2 regions of the Gordonia insulae genome follow, and region 1 is predicted to be linked to the other one. Evidence: predicted binding sites of a transcription regulator. Region 1 holds the regulator's gene; the other holds the start of a gene.
What was found. The regulator LexA, encoded in region 1, represses DNA repair genes until DNA is damaged. The targets are predictions, from matches to a motif close to CGAACANNTGTTCG.

Region 1 (7,693 bases):
TCACCCATGCGAGCGGCTTGCCGAGCAGCATGTACAACAGCACGCCGATGATCAGGCTGCCGAGCAGTGGGATGATCACGACGGGCATCAGCCCGCGTGCCCACTGGGGCAAGGGGAGTCGGGAGATCCAGAGGCAGGCGACGCCGGCGATGAGACCGCCGATCAGACCACCGATGAAGCTGGCACCCACGGCCACGGACACCAGACCGGCGACGAAACCGGGCGCGATGCCGGGGCGGTCGGCGATGGCGAACGAGATGTAGCCGGCGAGGACCGGGACCAACATGCTCATGGCGAGTCCACCGACGGCGAACAGCACCGCACCGATGTACTGACCGAGGCCGCCGGCCGGGAGGTCCCAGAGGCTGTTGTTGAGCGCGATGAACTGGCCGTCGTTGAGCGCACCCGTGGTGTCGAGGGTTCCGTTCGCGATCTCGTAACCGCCCAGGAAGGGCAGGAACGCGAGGGCGATGAGCAGACCACCCGCGGCGACGAACGGGATCATGTAGCTGACACCGGTCATCAACGCCTGCTGGGTCTTCTTGCCGAGTCCCACACCGCCGTCTGCGGTGCTCTCCGGCAGCCCGTCGCCGTCACCCCCGGCGACCACCGCCGCGTTCGGGTTGTCCTTGGCCGCGACCGCCTCGGCGATCATCTTGTCGGGTTCGTTGATGGCGCGCTTCACGCCCGAGGCGATCACGGGCTTCCCGTGAAAGCGCTCCTTGCCCTTCACCCCGACGTCGGTGGCGAAGATGACCGCGTCCGCGTCGGCGATCACCTGCGGATCGAACGCCTTCGTCGCCGACGATCCCTGCGTCTCCACATGGAAGTCGACGTCGGCACGCTCGGCCGCGTAGGTGAGGGCGTCCGCCGCCATGTAGGTGTGCGCGATTCCCGTGGGGCACGCGGTGATCGCGACGATCGACGGGCGCTTCGCGGATGCGGTGTCGGCCGATGCGGCGGCCGCGGCACCTGCGGCACCGGTGGCTGTGGCGGCGGCACCGGCACCCGGGGACGCGGAGCCGGCGGGCGGGGCCGGCGGCGGGTTGATCGCCTCGTCGACGAGTTGCACCACACGCTCGTCACTGTCGGCCTCGCGCAGGGAGGCGACGAAGTCGGGGCGCACGAGGGAGCGGGCGAGCGAACTCAGCAGCTTCATGTGCTCGGTCGCGCCGCCGGACGGTGCGGCGATGAGGAACACGAGGTCCGCGGGGCCGTCGGGGGCGCCGAAATCGACCTTGTTCGACAACCGGGCCATCGCGAGGCCGGCGTCGGTGACGGATTCGGCGCGGGCATGGGGGATGGCGATTCCGCCCGGCAACCCGGTGGCCGACTTGGCCTCGCGATCGAGAGCGCCGCGGGTGAGGTCGGCGGCGTCGGTCGTCCGGCCGGCGGCGGCGAGCGCCTCGGCGAGATAACCGATCACGGCGGCGGGGTCGTCGCCCGCGTCCACGTCGAGACGCACTGTCTGCGTCGTGATGATCTGTTCTGACATCGGATTTCCTTCTACTTCAGGGTGTGCTGTCGTCGTTGGCAGGTCGTGCCGACCGGATGGCGATCGTGTTCGTGGTGGTGGGAGTCATCCGACCTGGGCGGCTCCCGAGAGGTCGGTGATCGATACGCCCGCGAGGTCGAGCAGGTCGGGCCGTGGCGGCTGGGTACCGGCGAGTGCGGTGGCGGCCGAACCATAGGCGACGGCGGTGCGGAGCCGGTCCGGCGCGGCGTCGCCGCGACTCTCGGCGATGAGGTAACCGGCGAGTGCGGAGTCGCCGGCACCGACGGTGCTGCGCGGAACGATCGGTGGCGGTGTGGCGAACCATGTGCCCGAGTCGGTGATGAGCATCGCGCCTGCGGCGCCCAGTGTGGCGAGGATGGCCGCGCCGGTCCGGTCGACCAGGGTGCGTGCGGCGTCGATCAGCGGCGCGTAGTCGCCGTGTGCCGTCGCGCCCACCAGCCGGGCCGGATCGACACCGGTCGCCTCGGCGAGCTCCTCGTCATTGGGCTTGAGCAGGTCGACCCGCCCCTGCACGGTTGCCGCGAGTGGCGCCCCGGACGTATCCACCGCCACGAGGCAGTTCGCTTCCGCGAGAGCATCGATGACGGTGCGGTACCAGTCGTCCGGGAGTCCGGGCGGGAGCGAACCGCACAGCGCGACCCATCGGGCGCCGCGGGCGTTCTCGACGACGAGCTCGGCGAGTCGGTCGGCCTGCGCGGCGACGAGGGCGAAGCCCGGTGCGTTGATCTTGGTCGTCGTCCCGTCGGGGTCGGCCACCGTGATGTTGGAGCGGACCTCGCCCTCGATGGGCAGCGTCAGGTAGGGGAGTGCCACGTCGTCGAGCGCGGTGAGCAGGGGATCGCCGGTGCGGGCGGGCAGGACTGCCCGGGTCGACAGACCGGCCTCGGCGACCACGCGGGCGACGTTGACGCCCTTGCCGCCGGGCTCGGCCCGGACCGAGGTGGCACGCTGCACACCGCCGTGGTGCAGCGGCGCGGACAGCTCGAGGGTTCGATCGAGGCTGGGGTTGGCGGTCACGGTCAGGATCGTGACGGCGGACTGCGTCATGGGGCTTCTCTCGGTCATGCGATCACCATCTCGATGCCGCGGGCGGACAGGGCGGCGGATGTGACCGCGTCGATGCCGGCGTCGGTGACCAGCACGTCGATGTCGGCCAGATCCGCGAAGGAGGAGAGGTCCTCGCGATCGACCTTGGACGAATCCGCCAGCACGACAACGCGGTTGGCGACCCTGACGATGGCCGCCTTGATGGCCGCCTCCTCGGGGTCGGGGTGGACAGGCCGTGTGCCTCACTGATCCCGTTGGTGCCCACGAAGGCCGTGGAGATGCGCATCCGCTCCAGCGCGGCCACCGTCTCGGCGCCGACGGTGGCCTGGGTCAGGCCGCGCACCCGCCCGCCGAGGACGTGCAGGTCCGACGACCCGTGGCCGGCCAGGACCGCGGCGATCGGGATGCTGTGGGTGATCAGGGTGAGCTTGCGGTCGCGCGGCAGCGCGCCGGCGGCCTGGAAGGTGGTGGTCCCGGCGTCGAAGAAGACCGACCCACCGTCGGGCGGCAGGAAGCGGGTCGCGGCCCGGCCGATCGCGACCTTCTGCTCGGTGCGCGTCATCTGGCGCACGTCGATGCCCTGTTCGCCGACGACCGGTGTGGCGCCCGGGCGGACCGCGCCGCCGTGCACCCGCTGCAGATGGCCGGCACGTTCGAGGACCGCGAGGTCGCGGCGCACGGTTTCGCTGGTGACCTCGAACAGCGTCGCCAACGCGGCGACCGAGGCGCGACCGTTGGCACGCACCTGGTCGGCGATCGCCTGCTGACGTTCTTCCGCGTACACGATGTCCTCGTCTGTTGGAATGTGTGGACTTTGATGTTGCTATATCTGTGTTTACGCCTGTTTGTGTTGACAAGTCAAGGATTTCTTGTAACTTGAATCACAGAAGTGGCCGAACACCTTCGCAATCCACATTTGGCCGCCCGGTCGACGTACAGATAGGACTTCGGTGGAGCAGACACACGTACTGAACGGAACGCCGGTCGTCGGGGAAAGGCCTACGGGCCGACGGTCTGGCCGGGTGAGCGTCCCGTCTACGACCCCGACACAGCACCGCCGCTGCCCGCGGACGAGCGTGAGGCCGAGACCAAGCGTTTCGCCGACGCCGCCTCCGCGGTCGCCGGCCGACTCCGTGACCGTGCCTCACACGCCTCGGGTGCGGCGGCCGAGGTGCTGTCGGCGACGGCCGGCCTCGCCGAGGATCGCGGCTGGGTGGGCGCCGCATCGGCACTGATCGCGAAGGGCACCGCGGCACCGGCCGCGGCCGTGGCCGCGACCGAACAGTTCGCCGCCATGTTCACCAAGCTGGGCGGGCTCATGGCCGAGCGCGTGACCGACCTGAACGACGTACGCGACCGGGTCGTCGCCGAGCTGTTGGGAGTGCCGGAACCGGGCGTGCCCGAACCCGACGTGCCGTCGGTCCTGCTGGCCGACGACCTCGCACCCGCCGACACCGCGGGACTGGATCCGACCCGGATCACCGCGCTCGTCACCCGACTCGGCGGCCCGACGAGTCATACCGCGATCATCGCCCGCCAGTTGGGGATTCCGTGCATCGTCGCGGTCACCGGCCTGGCATCGGTGCCGGCAGGCACCAGCGTCCTGGTCGACGGCACGGCGGGCACGATGGAGATCGAGCCCGACGCGGCGAGTGCCGAGTCCGACGTCGAGGAGAGTCGACGCAGTGCCGCCGCCATCGCCGACTGGTCCGGTCCGGGCCGGACCGCGGACGGACACGAGGTGGCCGTGCTGGCCAACGTGGCGGACGGGACGTCGGCGCGCACGGCGACCGGATACCCCGTCGAGGGAGTGGGGCTGTTCCGGACCGAACTGGCGTTCCTCGACCGCACGGACGCACCGACGGTGGAAGAGCAGACCACGCTCTACAGCGAGGTGATCGATGCGTTCCCCGGCCAGAAGGTGGTCATCCGCACGCTCGACGCCGGGTCGGACAAGCCGCTGAAGTTCGTCACCCAGCTCAACGAGGCCAATCCCGCACTCGGTGTGCGGGGCAACCGGATCGCCCTCGACCACCCCGAGATCCGGGCGACGCAGCTGGACGCGATCGCGGCCGCGGCGGCGAAGAGTACGGCCGAACCCTGGGTCATGGCGCCGATGATCGCATCGGCCGCGGAGGCCGCCGAGTTCGCCGGTGAGGTGCGCAGCCGCGGGCTGGTCGCGGGAGTGATGATCGAGGTACCGGCCGCGGCGATCCTCGCACCCGCGATCCTCGCCGAGGTCGATTTCGTCTCCATCGGCACCAACGACCTCACGCAGTACACGATGGCCGCCGATCGGATGTCGGCCGAACTCGCGACGCTGACCGATCCGTGGCAGCCCGCGGTCCTGGCGCTGATCGCGACGGTCGCGCGGGCCGGACGCGATCTCGACAAGCCGGTCGGCGTCTGCGGCGAGGCGGCGGCCGATCCGCTGCTCGCGTGCGTCCTGATCGGACTCGGCGTCACCTCGTTGTCGGCGGCTCCGGCAGCCGCGGCCGCGGTGGGCGCGCGCCTGGGTCTCGTCAGTACCGAGCAGTGCCGCGTCGCAGCGGAGGCCGCGCTCGCCACGGCCGATCCCGCCGCAGCGCGAGCCGCGGCCGCGGCGGCGCTCGCCGGCTGAGTCACCGGCGCACGGGCGAGCGAGCAACGGTTCGGCGGCCGGGAGTCCCGGCCGCCGACAGTGCTCGTCGCGGGGTGATCAGAGCGGGGTGATCAGATGCGACGCATCACCGTGACGACCTTGCCGAGCACGGCCGCGTCGTCCCCGGGTATGGGTTCGAACAGCTCGTTGTGCGGCATCAGCCAGACGTGACCGTCTTTGCGCTTGAACGTCTTCACCGTCGCCTCCCCGTCGATCATCGCCGCGACGATGTCGCCGTTGTCGGCGACGTTCTGCTGCCGGACGACAACCCAGTCGCCGTCGCAGATGGCGGCGTCGATCATCGATTCACCGACCACCCGAAGCAGGAACAGCGAGCCCTCGCCCACCAATTCGCGTGGCAGCGGGAACACATCCTCGACGGCCTCCTCGGCCAGGATCGGGCCGCCGGCCGCGATCCGACCGAGCACCGGGACGAAGGTCGGTGTCGGCAGCTGTGGGTCGTCGGCCTGAGCCGAGGTCCCGCCGGGTGGGTTGTGGTCGCCGTCCTGGATGTTCACCGCACGCGGACGGTTGTGATCGCGCTTCAACAGGCCCTTTCGCTCCAACGTGCGGAGCTGATGTGCGACCGATGAGGTGGACGTCAGGCCGACGGCATCGCCGATCTCCCGGATGCTCGGCGGGTAGCCGCGCTCACGCACCGATTGACGGATGAACTCGAGGACACCGCGCTGACGGGGGGTCAGGGTCGACTCCGCCACCTGTGGATCGACGACGACCGGGGCATCCGCGACCGGGTCCGACGTCGGGCCCGTCACACCATCGGGCTGGCTGTCATCGATCCCGCGGGGCGCTGGACGCCGCCCGCCGGCCTTGTCGCTCATCGGTGAGTCCTCTCTGTCGGTGTCTGCGCGTCGGCTGGTGGCTGTCGCGCTGTCTGGGGAGCCTCGCTCGCAAAGTGGCTGGTCGATGCGTTCCTGTAGCGCCGACAGTAACCGACCGTTCCGACTTGTTCAAACATTTGTTCGACGCGTGTCGAGACTTTGTCGGCGACACGTGCTACAAATCGAACATGCGTTCCATCGAACATGTGATCGACACCCGTCGATCGGGAACCGAGGAGGACACGATGAGCACGTCGACTCTCACCCGCACCCGTCCGGCGACCACCGGCGTCCCGATGCGTGACGCCGGCAGCCCGACACATCGGGCCCGCGGCCGCGCGGCCTCGCCCTTCGGCACCGGGCGGACCGGCCAGGTCGGCCGTCCGGTCACGGGTGTCAGCACCCGGCCACGGCGCGGCGCCCAGGTGGAGCGCACGCGACCCGCGGATCGCCGACCCGCGGGACGGGTCGCGGCGCCCGTCGTCGCGGGCACGCGCTGCGCAGCACCCGCGGTCGACCGACGCATCTATGTGCGCCGGCGCACCACGGCCCTCGCGGTCGTGCTCGGCGGGGCCCTGGCGGTGTTGGTGTGGGCGGTGGCGATCATCGGGTCGAACTACGCGGCCTCGGTCGCGCCCACCCCGGCGGGCACCGAGATCGTCCACGTCCGACAGGGTGACTCGCTGAGCTCCATCGCGGACCGGGTCGCGCCGGACGTGCCGCGCGCGGCGGTGATCCAGCAGATCGTCGAGCGCAACGACCTCCCGTCGTCGGGTCTCCGCGTGGGTCAGGCGCTGATCGCGCCCGCCTACCGCTGATCGTCGGACGGTATCCTCGTGACACAGGGTCCAGCCGGAAACCGGCACGGCGCAGCGAGCATCCGGTGCGCCGGCGTGTCCCGAGATGTGCGTGAGGACGACATGCGCTGCCCGTTTTGCAAGAACGAAGACACCAAGGTCATCGACTCGCGTGTCGCCGACGAAGGGCAGGCGATCCGACGACGCCGTTCGTGTGCGGAGTGCGGGCGCCGGTTCTCGACCGTGGAGAGCGCGGTCCTGTCGGTGGTCAAACGCAATGGGGTGACCGAACCGTTCAGCCGCGAGAAGGTGATGCGCGGTGTCCGCCGGGCCTGCCAGGGCCGGGCGGTCGCCGAGGACGCCCTGGCACAGTTGGCGCAACAGGTGGAGGACGCGGTCCGCGCGTCGGGTTCGGCCGAGATCCCCAGCAACGAGGTCGGTCTGGCGATCCTGCGGCCGCTCCGCGATCTCGACGAGGTCGCCTATCTCCGGTTCGCCTCGGTGTACCGCTCGTTCGAATCGTTGGAGGATTTCCAGCGGGAGATCGACGACCTACAGGGAAATCTGACGCACGAGAACACGGTCGACACCGCGGGTTCGGTCTCGGACTGAGCGGCCCGGGCGGCGTCAGCGGAAGTCGTCGAGGGCGCGGATGGCACGCTTCTCCGAGATCGGGTAGGCGGTACCGAGGCGCTGGGCGAAGAGCCCGACCCGCAGTTCCTCCACCAGCCAGTGGGCACGGTCGTTGAACGCGTCACGGCGACCTGCCGGCAATTGGTCGATGCGCCGATTCCAGTGCGCGATCACCCGATCGACGGCAGCGAGTCCGTCCCGATCGCGGGTCGTCGAA
Region 2 (7,693 bases), 4.3 Mb from region 1:
GTGACGGGCGGTTGCTGCGGGGAACATCGGGATCGATTACACGCCCGGTGACGGCGCCGCACGTCTCGTGCGGCGAGAAGCAAACCCACACTGCGCCTCCGGAAGTGGGCGTGTTGGTCGCCGACCGTCTGGAGCTCAGAATGTCCAGGACACAAGTGCTTTCGGATGCATCCTTCGCGGTGCGGCGCGGTGAGATGGTCGGCCTCGTCGGGGCTTCGGGCTCCGGGAAGACGAGCTTGCTGCGCGCGATCGCCGGGCTGACCCCGGTCGCCGGTGGCTCTGTCGCTCTGGACGGGGTCTCGCTACCTCGTCTGTCGCGCCGGAGTCGGGCGACGATGGCCGACGTCCAATACGTCTGTCAGGAGGTGCGCGCGTCTTTCGAGCCCGACCGTCCGGTTCTCGGGCAGGTCGCCCGCACGGCCGTGCGTTTGCGTGGCGTCGCACCCGAGGCAGCGAGAGCCGAGGCCGTGCAGATCCTCGAACGATTGGATCTGAGCATCGAGCAGGCCAGGCGCCACCCCGATGGCCTGTCGGGTGGTCAACTCCGGCGAATCGCCCTGGCCCGTGCCCTGATCGCCCACCCGCGAGTCCTCCTGTGCGACGAGGTCACAACGGGACTGGAGAAACCGTTGGCAGGGTTGATCATCGACACACTCGACGCTCGATGCCGTGACTTCGGGACGACCGTCATCCTGGCCGGCCACGACCTGCGGGCGATGGTCGATCGGGTGCATCGGCTCATCGTCCTCGACCGTGGCGAGATCACCGACGACCTGCCGGTCGGCGACTGGGCGAGGGCGTCGCCGGCTCTGCTCCGGTTGCTGGCTGCCGACGGGATCGTGGAGGGGGCCGGCGAGTGAGGCCGCTGACGCAGTCGCCGACGACGGCCCCACCTCGATGGTCCTATTGAGAGGTCACGTCTCCATCGCCCACACGGTGAGCAGCAGGCCCGCCTCTTTTCGCTCCTCATACGTGATGGTCAGGACGTCGCCGCCGCTTCTGTTCGCGACGTACACCTGTTCACTCCGTTCGAGATTCGGCCGGCGGACCTCTTCGCGAAACGGGCCGTCGTTGAGACTGACCAGGTTCCGCTCGAGGTCCTCGCTGACCTCGGAGCGTTCGAGCAGAGCAGCGCGTGTCGCCGGCGAGGCCGTGCGCACCACGACTTTTGCCGAGGAATCGGGAAAGCTCGGATAGCTCGTGCAGGAGACGACCGCTTCGTCGTCCGACAGGCGCAATCCCATCGCAGTCGCATAGGGAATCACGCGTTCGCACGGATCACGGTGAATCAGCTGCGGAATGACGAATCCGCTTGCGATGAGCAGAACAAGGACCACCCAGCCGAGAAACCACCATCTCAGCCGCACCGGCCGTGGCTTGTCGGGGGTCACCTGGTCGCTCACGAATCCCATGGTAAGGACGGCGTCTGCGTCCGGCGGGAAAAAACGTCGTTGCACGCCCTGACCGATCGGTCTAGAGTTAGACCATGCGGTCAGAAGAGGGCAGCGGGAGAACCTTCGCAGATGAGGCGCGACGACGCCAGATCGTCGCGTGTGCCATCGAGCTGATCGCCGAGGTGGGCTATCCCCAGGCGTCGCTGGCGAAGATCGCCGAGCGAGCCGAGATCGCGAAGAGTGCTGTGCTGTACCACTTTCGTGGCAAGGACGAACTGGTCGCCGCGATCGTGGAAGCCGTGTTCGGGGCGTCGGCAGGCGTGATGATCCCGCGGATCATGGCCGCGACGACGGCGACCGACCGCCTGCGGGCCTACATCGCGTCCAACGGCGAGTTCCTCGACACGCACCGTCGCGGCGCGATCGCCCTCTACGAGATCTCCGTGGGGTACCGCGACAGCGCGGGCCGCCGGTTCGATCAAGTGGTTCAGGCATCCGTCGACGAGTCCGGTGTGCCGCCGGAGCTCGCACTGCTCGACCCGCTCACTATCTTCGTTGACGGAATCCGCGACGGCGAGTTCGTCACGACCGCGGAACCGTTGATGCTGAAGAACATCGTGCGCGCATCACTCGACGGTGCCGTCGCCGAGCTGGCACGGGACGATACCTACGACGTCCTTGAGCACACCTCGACCTTGGCAGATCTCGTCATCTCAGCGATCGGAGCAACACGATGAGTCCACGAATCACCATCCTGGCGTTCGGAACACGCGGCGACGTGGCCCCGATGACCGGCCTCGCGGCGGGCCTTCGCCACCATCTCGGCGCGACAGTCGCGATCGCCGCCCAGCAACCCTACGAGCAGATGATCACCGACGCCGGATTCGACTTCCGGCTCCTTCCGCGCGACACCGAAGCCGACACCCACTCATCCGAGTATGGGCAGGCGATGGTCGACGGACGCCGACTCAAACCGTCGAAGGAGGCAATCGTGGGCATGCGCGAGGACCTGGTGGGTGTCGGCGAGGCCATGGCCCGCGCGGCCGATGACGCCGACCTGGTGCTCTGCGGCGGACCCGTCGGCTCCCTCCTCGGGTCGCACGTGGCCGAAGCGCTCGGGCGTCCGAGCGCCGCGTTGGTGCTCCAACCCTCCTATGTCACCGGCGACTTCGCCCCACCCGCACTCGGTACCCGCTCCTACGGCCGTATCGGCAATCGCACCGCCTGGCGACTGGCCGGTGCCGGCGAGAAGTTGTTCGCTCCGCTGATCGATGACCTCCGCACCACTCTCGGGCTGCCTCCACAGTCGCTCCGGAGTCGCCGACGTCGCCTAGAGCGTGAATGGACTCAATTGTGCGGGTTCAGCACTCACGTGGTGCCCGCACCCGGCGACTGGCCCGAGCACGTCCACGTGACCGGCTACTGGTGGTCTGCCGAGCAGCACGCACCCGAGGTGCCGGCCGGCCTCGAGGACTTCCTGGCCGACGGCCCGCCTCCCGTCTATATCGGTCTCGGCAGCACCGCGATCAGCGACGGCGAACGGGTCAGCGAGATCGTGCGCGACGCTTTGCACTCGAGCGGACAGCGGGGAGTCATTCACAGCGGATGGGCGCACCTCGACGGTGGCGACGACGAAAACCTGTTCACCATCGGCGATGTCGAGCATTCATGGCTGCTTCCGCAGATGGCGGCGGCGGTCCACCACTGCGGTGCCGGAACCACCGCGGCGACGCTGCGCGCGGGGCTTCCTACGGTCGCCCTGCCCGGCATCATGGACCAGCCGTTCTGGGCGCAACGTCTGCATCGTCTCGGCTGCGCTCCGATACCGGTGCCTCGTACAGGCGTCACCGTTCCTGTTCTCACCGAGTCGATCTCGTCGGTGATCGGCGACGACCGGTATCGGCGCTCAGCGGCCTCCATCGCAGAGAAGTTGGCGTCGGAAGACGGGACCACGGCCGCCTGCCGGATCATCGAGACGTTGCTGTCGGCGCCGACCTCACCCACTCATGCCTGACGATCGTGCTGGCGGGAGTGGGCATCCGCGAATTGTGGATGCGCGTAGGTGCACCACGAACAGACCGCGACTAGTCGGTTACGACCCTGCCGTCGCGTTCTTCCGCCGGTACAGCACGCCCGCTGCGCCGACGGTCGCCGTGGCCAGGGCGAGCACGCCGACCCGCTCCTGCTCGAGACGATGCCCGATGAGTCCGTCGACCGAATAGCGGCCGGGACCGGTCAGCGCGAGCGCCGCCGACGCCACGCCCAGGACCGCCGGGAACTCCAGCCCGCCGTTCTGCGAGAAGAAGCCGTTGGGTCGGTGGACATCGGCGGCGGCGAGCATGGCCGCGGCACCTGCGGCCGACGCGACGCGTGTGCCCGCACCCAATGCGACCAGCCCACCTGCTGCTTCGCTCACGCCGGCGGCGACCGCGGACAGCTTGGCCGGGCGAAAGCCCATCTTCTCCATGCCGGCAGCCGTGCCGTCGATGCCGGGTCCGTTGAACCAGCCCGCGAGCTTCTGTGCCCCGTGGGCGAACAACGTCGCTCCGACCGCTGTGCGCAAGGTCAGCAGGCCCACGTCGAGCGCTTTCGTGCGCGTCGAGTTCTCACCAGACATCGAGTAATCCCTTCGTCACTCCGTTAGCAAAGCTAAATAGAACTGTAGTCCGCTTGGGTGTGACAGCGTGCAGTGGCCTGGACGCGTGCTGGACACTCTCCTCCGACGAGGCGCTACCGAACCGGCCCACCGATCCGTTGCAGCGGTCGCCTCCCGACCTTCCGGCCCTTCTTGGGTCGACGACGGCGGACCCGCACCTCGGGTCGCTCGCGTGAGATCACTCGTGCACCCGAGCTGGTCGTCGGTGAAGCAGGTTGTGGGCTCTCGCTGATCGACCCCCTGCGCAGGTACTGCTCCCACAATTCCCCGACCTCGTGTGCGCGGTTGACCCGCGGGGCAGGTGGTGGCCCGCTGGCCGGGTTGATCGACCAACCCGCTCGACCGGCGTCCGGCCCTTCGCGGATGATGCGCGTGCTCCACTTGCCCGGTTCGGGGCCCACCATCCTGTTGTGTAGTGGGCAGGCCGGCGCGGTCTCGTCGATGTTGGTGCGACCTCCCTTGGCCCAATCCTTTTCGGCATGATGGATTTCCACGTGCGTGCTCGGTTGGGTGCATCCGGGTGCCGAGCATCCGCCGCCACCCGGCTGCGCGAAAAGCATGAGCCGCTGCGCTTGGTTGGCGAGGCGTTTCGCGGTGCCGAGGTAGAGCGCCGCTGCAGAGTGATCCTTGAACACTGCAAGGTGCCAGTGGGCTTCGGCGGCGAGTTCGATCACGTCCTTCATCGGCAAGTGTGAACCGGTTGCGGTGGTACCGAGTCCGGCACGGGCATAGAGGTCGGACTCACTGACCTTGACGATCAGGTGGGGCGGCAGGCCACGGTGACTCTTGCCGAGCAGCCCGCCGTCGAGCACAGCTTTGAGCACCGCCTTGAACGCGTCGTGGTTGCGCTGATTCTGCGACCGGTTATCCCTTCCCGCAGCCTCTTTCAGCTTCTCGATGTCGGCGTCGGCGGTGGTCCCCTTCGGCGACTCCTCGTCGTCGGGGTTGTTCATGCCCGGGGCGGCCCACGCGGCGAACACCACCTCGAGCATGGCTCGGGTGGTGGGGTCGAGCGTGCCGGTCAGAGTGCTCATGGATTGGGCGTCCTCTGGGCCCTTGTTCAGGCTGCGACGTCGCTTGCGGTCGACGTCCTCGGTCAACGAACCGTCGGGATCGATGCGTGCCAGCAGGTGAGTCCCGACCTGTGTGATCTGCTTCGGGGTCAGTTGACGTGCGAAGTCGGCCATGAACTCCTCTGCCGATTCGCGGACGTCGAGGGGCACGGCCACCGGGATCTTGCTGAGGATCTCGAGAACCGCGTCCACGTGAGCCGGCGCGCAATCACCTTGTGCCACAGCTGCGGCCAGATTCGGATAGTGAGGCTCCAAGACCTCGCCGGAGAACGCGCGCAGCGACGAGATCATCCGCATGTGGTGCACACGTCGGTTGGCGTCCGGCACACGCAGGCGGTGCGCCATAAAGTCCCGGACGCTGCGATATCCCAGTCCGCCGACCATCCCTCGATCGGACACCTCGACGACCCGCTGGTGCCCGATTCCGCTCATCCGCCGGTAGGCGCGCTCGTGTTCTTCGGCAACGGCCAGAACGGCAAGATCCGACGCGGGCGCGCTGTCGACCTGTTGGATCTGATCGAGCAGGTCGTTGAGCTGTTGGTACAGAGACTCCACCTCGGAGACCTGAATGTCGGCCGTCACGTCGTGCACCCCCCGGCTGCCGTGTTCGAACGTGTATTCGATAGTATGCCGGATTTGCGGAGTTGGCAAGGGTCGTCTCTCAGGAGATCGGTGACAGTCCTGCCTCAGGACCAGATCCTGGTGTCTCCTACTCTGGGTCCAGCCCACAATCCGTACAGCCGCAACTTAATCGAGAGGCGAGTGCATTAGTGAAATGAGTGGTCTAGTCGTGATATCGGGCTGTTCCGGTGGCGGTAAATCGACGCTATTACGTGAACTCGCGCGCCGTGGTCATCGCACTGTTGAGGAGCCCGGCCGGCGGGTTGTCGAACACGAGCTCGCTACCGGTGGCGATGCGTTACCTTGGGCCGACGCACCGGCTTTCGCCATCAAGTGCGCCTACCTTGCCGCCGCTGACATTGCCGCCGCATCGCAGATGCCGGGTGCTGTGACGACCTTCTTCGATCGCGGCCTGGTAGACGCCGCGATCGCAATCCGTCATTACACCGGTACGTACGCGACAACGATCGGCCACGACGCCTTGCGCAGCTACCACCACCGCGTGTTCTTCACACCGCCGTGGGAGGCGATCTGGTCCACGGACGACGCTCGCAGACACTCGCTCGCAGAAGCCACCGCGGAATACGAGCGTCTCACCCACGGCTACGACGAACTCGGCTACCGGATCACCGTCCTGCCGCCCACCAGCGTGAACGATCGAGTCGAACAGATCCTGCGCGAACTCGACATCCAGGCCTAGGGACTCACAGCCACCTCCACGTAATCTGTTGTCGCCATTCAGTGGTTACGGAAACGTGCGGGCGACTTGGACCCGTCAGCTGAGGCACCCGACGGATTGGAGCGTGTCCGCCGCTACGCCGTTGACCCCAGTACGCAAGTGATCCGAACACCGTCGGTGTTGGCGAGTCGCCTCTGCAGAGAGCGCATGAGGCGTCCGCGTCTGCTCACTGCCCGCGAATGTTGTTCGCCCGGAAGTCGTAGCCATCCTGGCCGTGGTCTTCGTAGTCGAACTCGACGACCTGCCCGGGCGTGAGGGACCGGAATCCAGTGCCCGCAACCTCCGAGAAGTGCGCCCATGCACCGCCCGGTGTGGCGTCGGAATCGAGCACACCCCAACCCTCCTCGTCGTGCCAGATGCATACTGTGCCAACGGTGGTCGGGAGAACTGGTGCCTCCGTCGGCGACACGTCGGCTTCGTCGACGACGACCTCGCGCATCGTGGTCAGCCCGTCCGGGCCAGGGTCGCCGACGCTGTTCCACACACTGGCCGAGGACGGGCCGCGCGGCCGCTCTGGCGGGTTGGCGCCTGCCGGCCAGACGAGGTGCGCCACGTGGTCACACCCGTTGATCGGGGAGTCGGCAGCAGACCACTCGAACTCGACCTCGGTGCCCGGTCGGAGGCCGAGCAGTGGGGAGGCGGCCACATCGGCGACGGCCTCTACCCGCAACGACGTCGCCGTCACATAGGAATCGCCCGGGGTGGCATCGGATTCGATGACACCCCAGCCCAATTCCTGGTGCCAGATCTGGACGATCCCGTGCGTCGGCATGGCCACACCGTAGACGCAATCGCATACGTGCGGTGTGCATCAATGAAACCCGTCGCAGGGAACCTGATCCCTCGCAGGTCATGCATGTTCCCCCAACTGGTGGCCAAGGAGTTTACGAACGTGGGTGTGAACGCCCCGACCACCGGTCACTGACGGATCACGACCGACGCTGATGCTCATGTCGACGTCGAGCGGAGCGTCGTCTGGCGGATGTCTCGGTTCGCCACAGGGCCCAGCCTGCGATGACGAATCCAACGATCGAGAGTAGGTCCGATTGAGTGATCCCATGCTGCGCATTGAGTTCGACCAAGATCTGGCCCTCGAGCGGCCCGCTGAAAACGATCCATGCTCCGGAAATGATGATTAGCGCAGCAGCTGACCACCTGCCGGGAATCGCCAGGCACCATGCGCCACAGATGAAGAGTGCGGTCATGAGGG

Region 2: D7316_RS23130 (HNH endonuclease signature motif containing protein) is a predicted target of LexA. The motif match lies at 5,732-5,745, and genes of this name have one in related genera.

Annotation. Positions count from the first base shown of each region.
Region 1 is NZ_CP033972.1:765,011-772,703, forward strand. It holds gene D7316_RS03620 (PTS fructose transporter subunit IIABC) at 1-1,495, opposite strand, end outside; gene D7316_RS03625 (1-phosphofructokinase family hexose kinase) at 1,580-2,581, opposite strand; partial or broken gene D7316_RS03630 (DeoR/GlpR family DNA-binding transcription regulator) at 2,578-3,347, opposite strand; partial or broken gene D7316_RS03635 (putative PEP-binding protein) at 3,514-5,183, shown strand; gene lexA (transcriptional repressor LexA) at 5,276-6,046, opposite strand; gene D7316_RS03645 (LysM peptidoglycan-binding domain-containing protein) at 6,235-6,864, shown strand; gene nrdR (transcriptional regulator NrdR) at 6,967-7,455, shown strand; gene hrpA (ATP-dependent RNA helicase HrpA) at 7,471-7,693, opposite strand, start outside.
Region 2 is NZ_CP033972.1:5,051,511-5,059,203, forward strand. It holds gene D7316_RS23105 (ABC transporter ATP-binding protein) at 1-860, shown strand, start outside; gene D7316_RS23110 (hypothetical protein) at 915-1,391, opposite strand; gene D7316_RS23115 (TetR/AcrR family transcriptional regulator) at 1,487-2,131, shown strand; gene D7316_RS23120 (glycosyltransferase) at 2,128-3,408, shown strand; gene D7316_RS23125 (DoxX family protein) at 3,487-4,011, opposite strand; gene D7316_RS23130 (HNH endonuclease signature motif containing protein) at 4,125-5,705, opposite strand; gene D7316_RS23135 (AAA family ATPase) at 5,914-6,444, shown strand; gene D7316_RS23140 (cold-shock protein) at 6,650-7,255, opposite strand.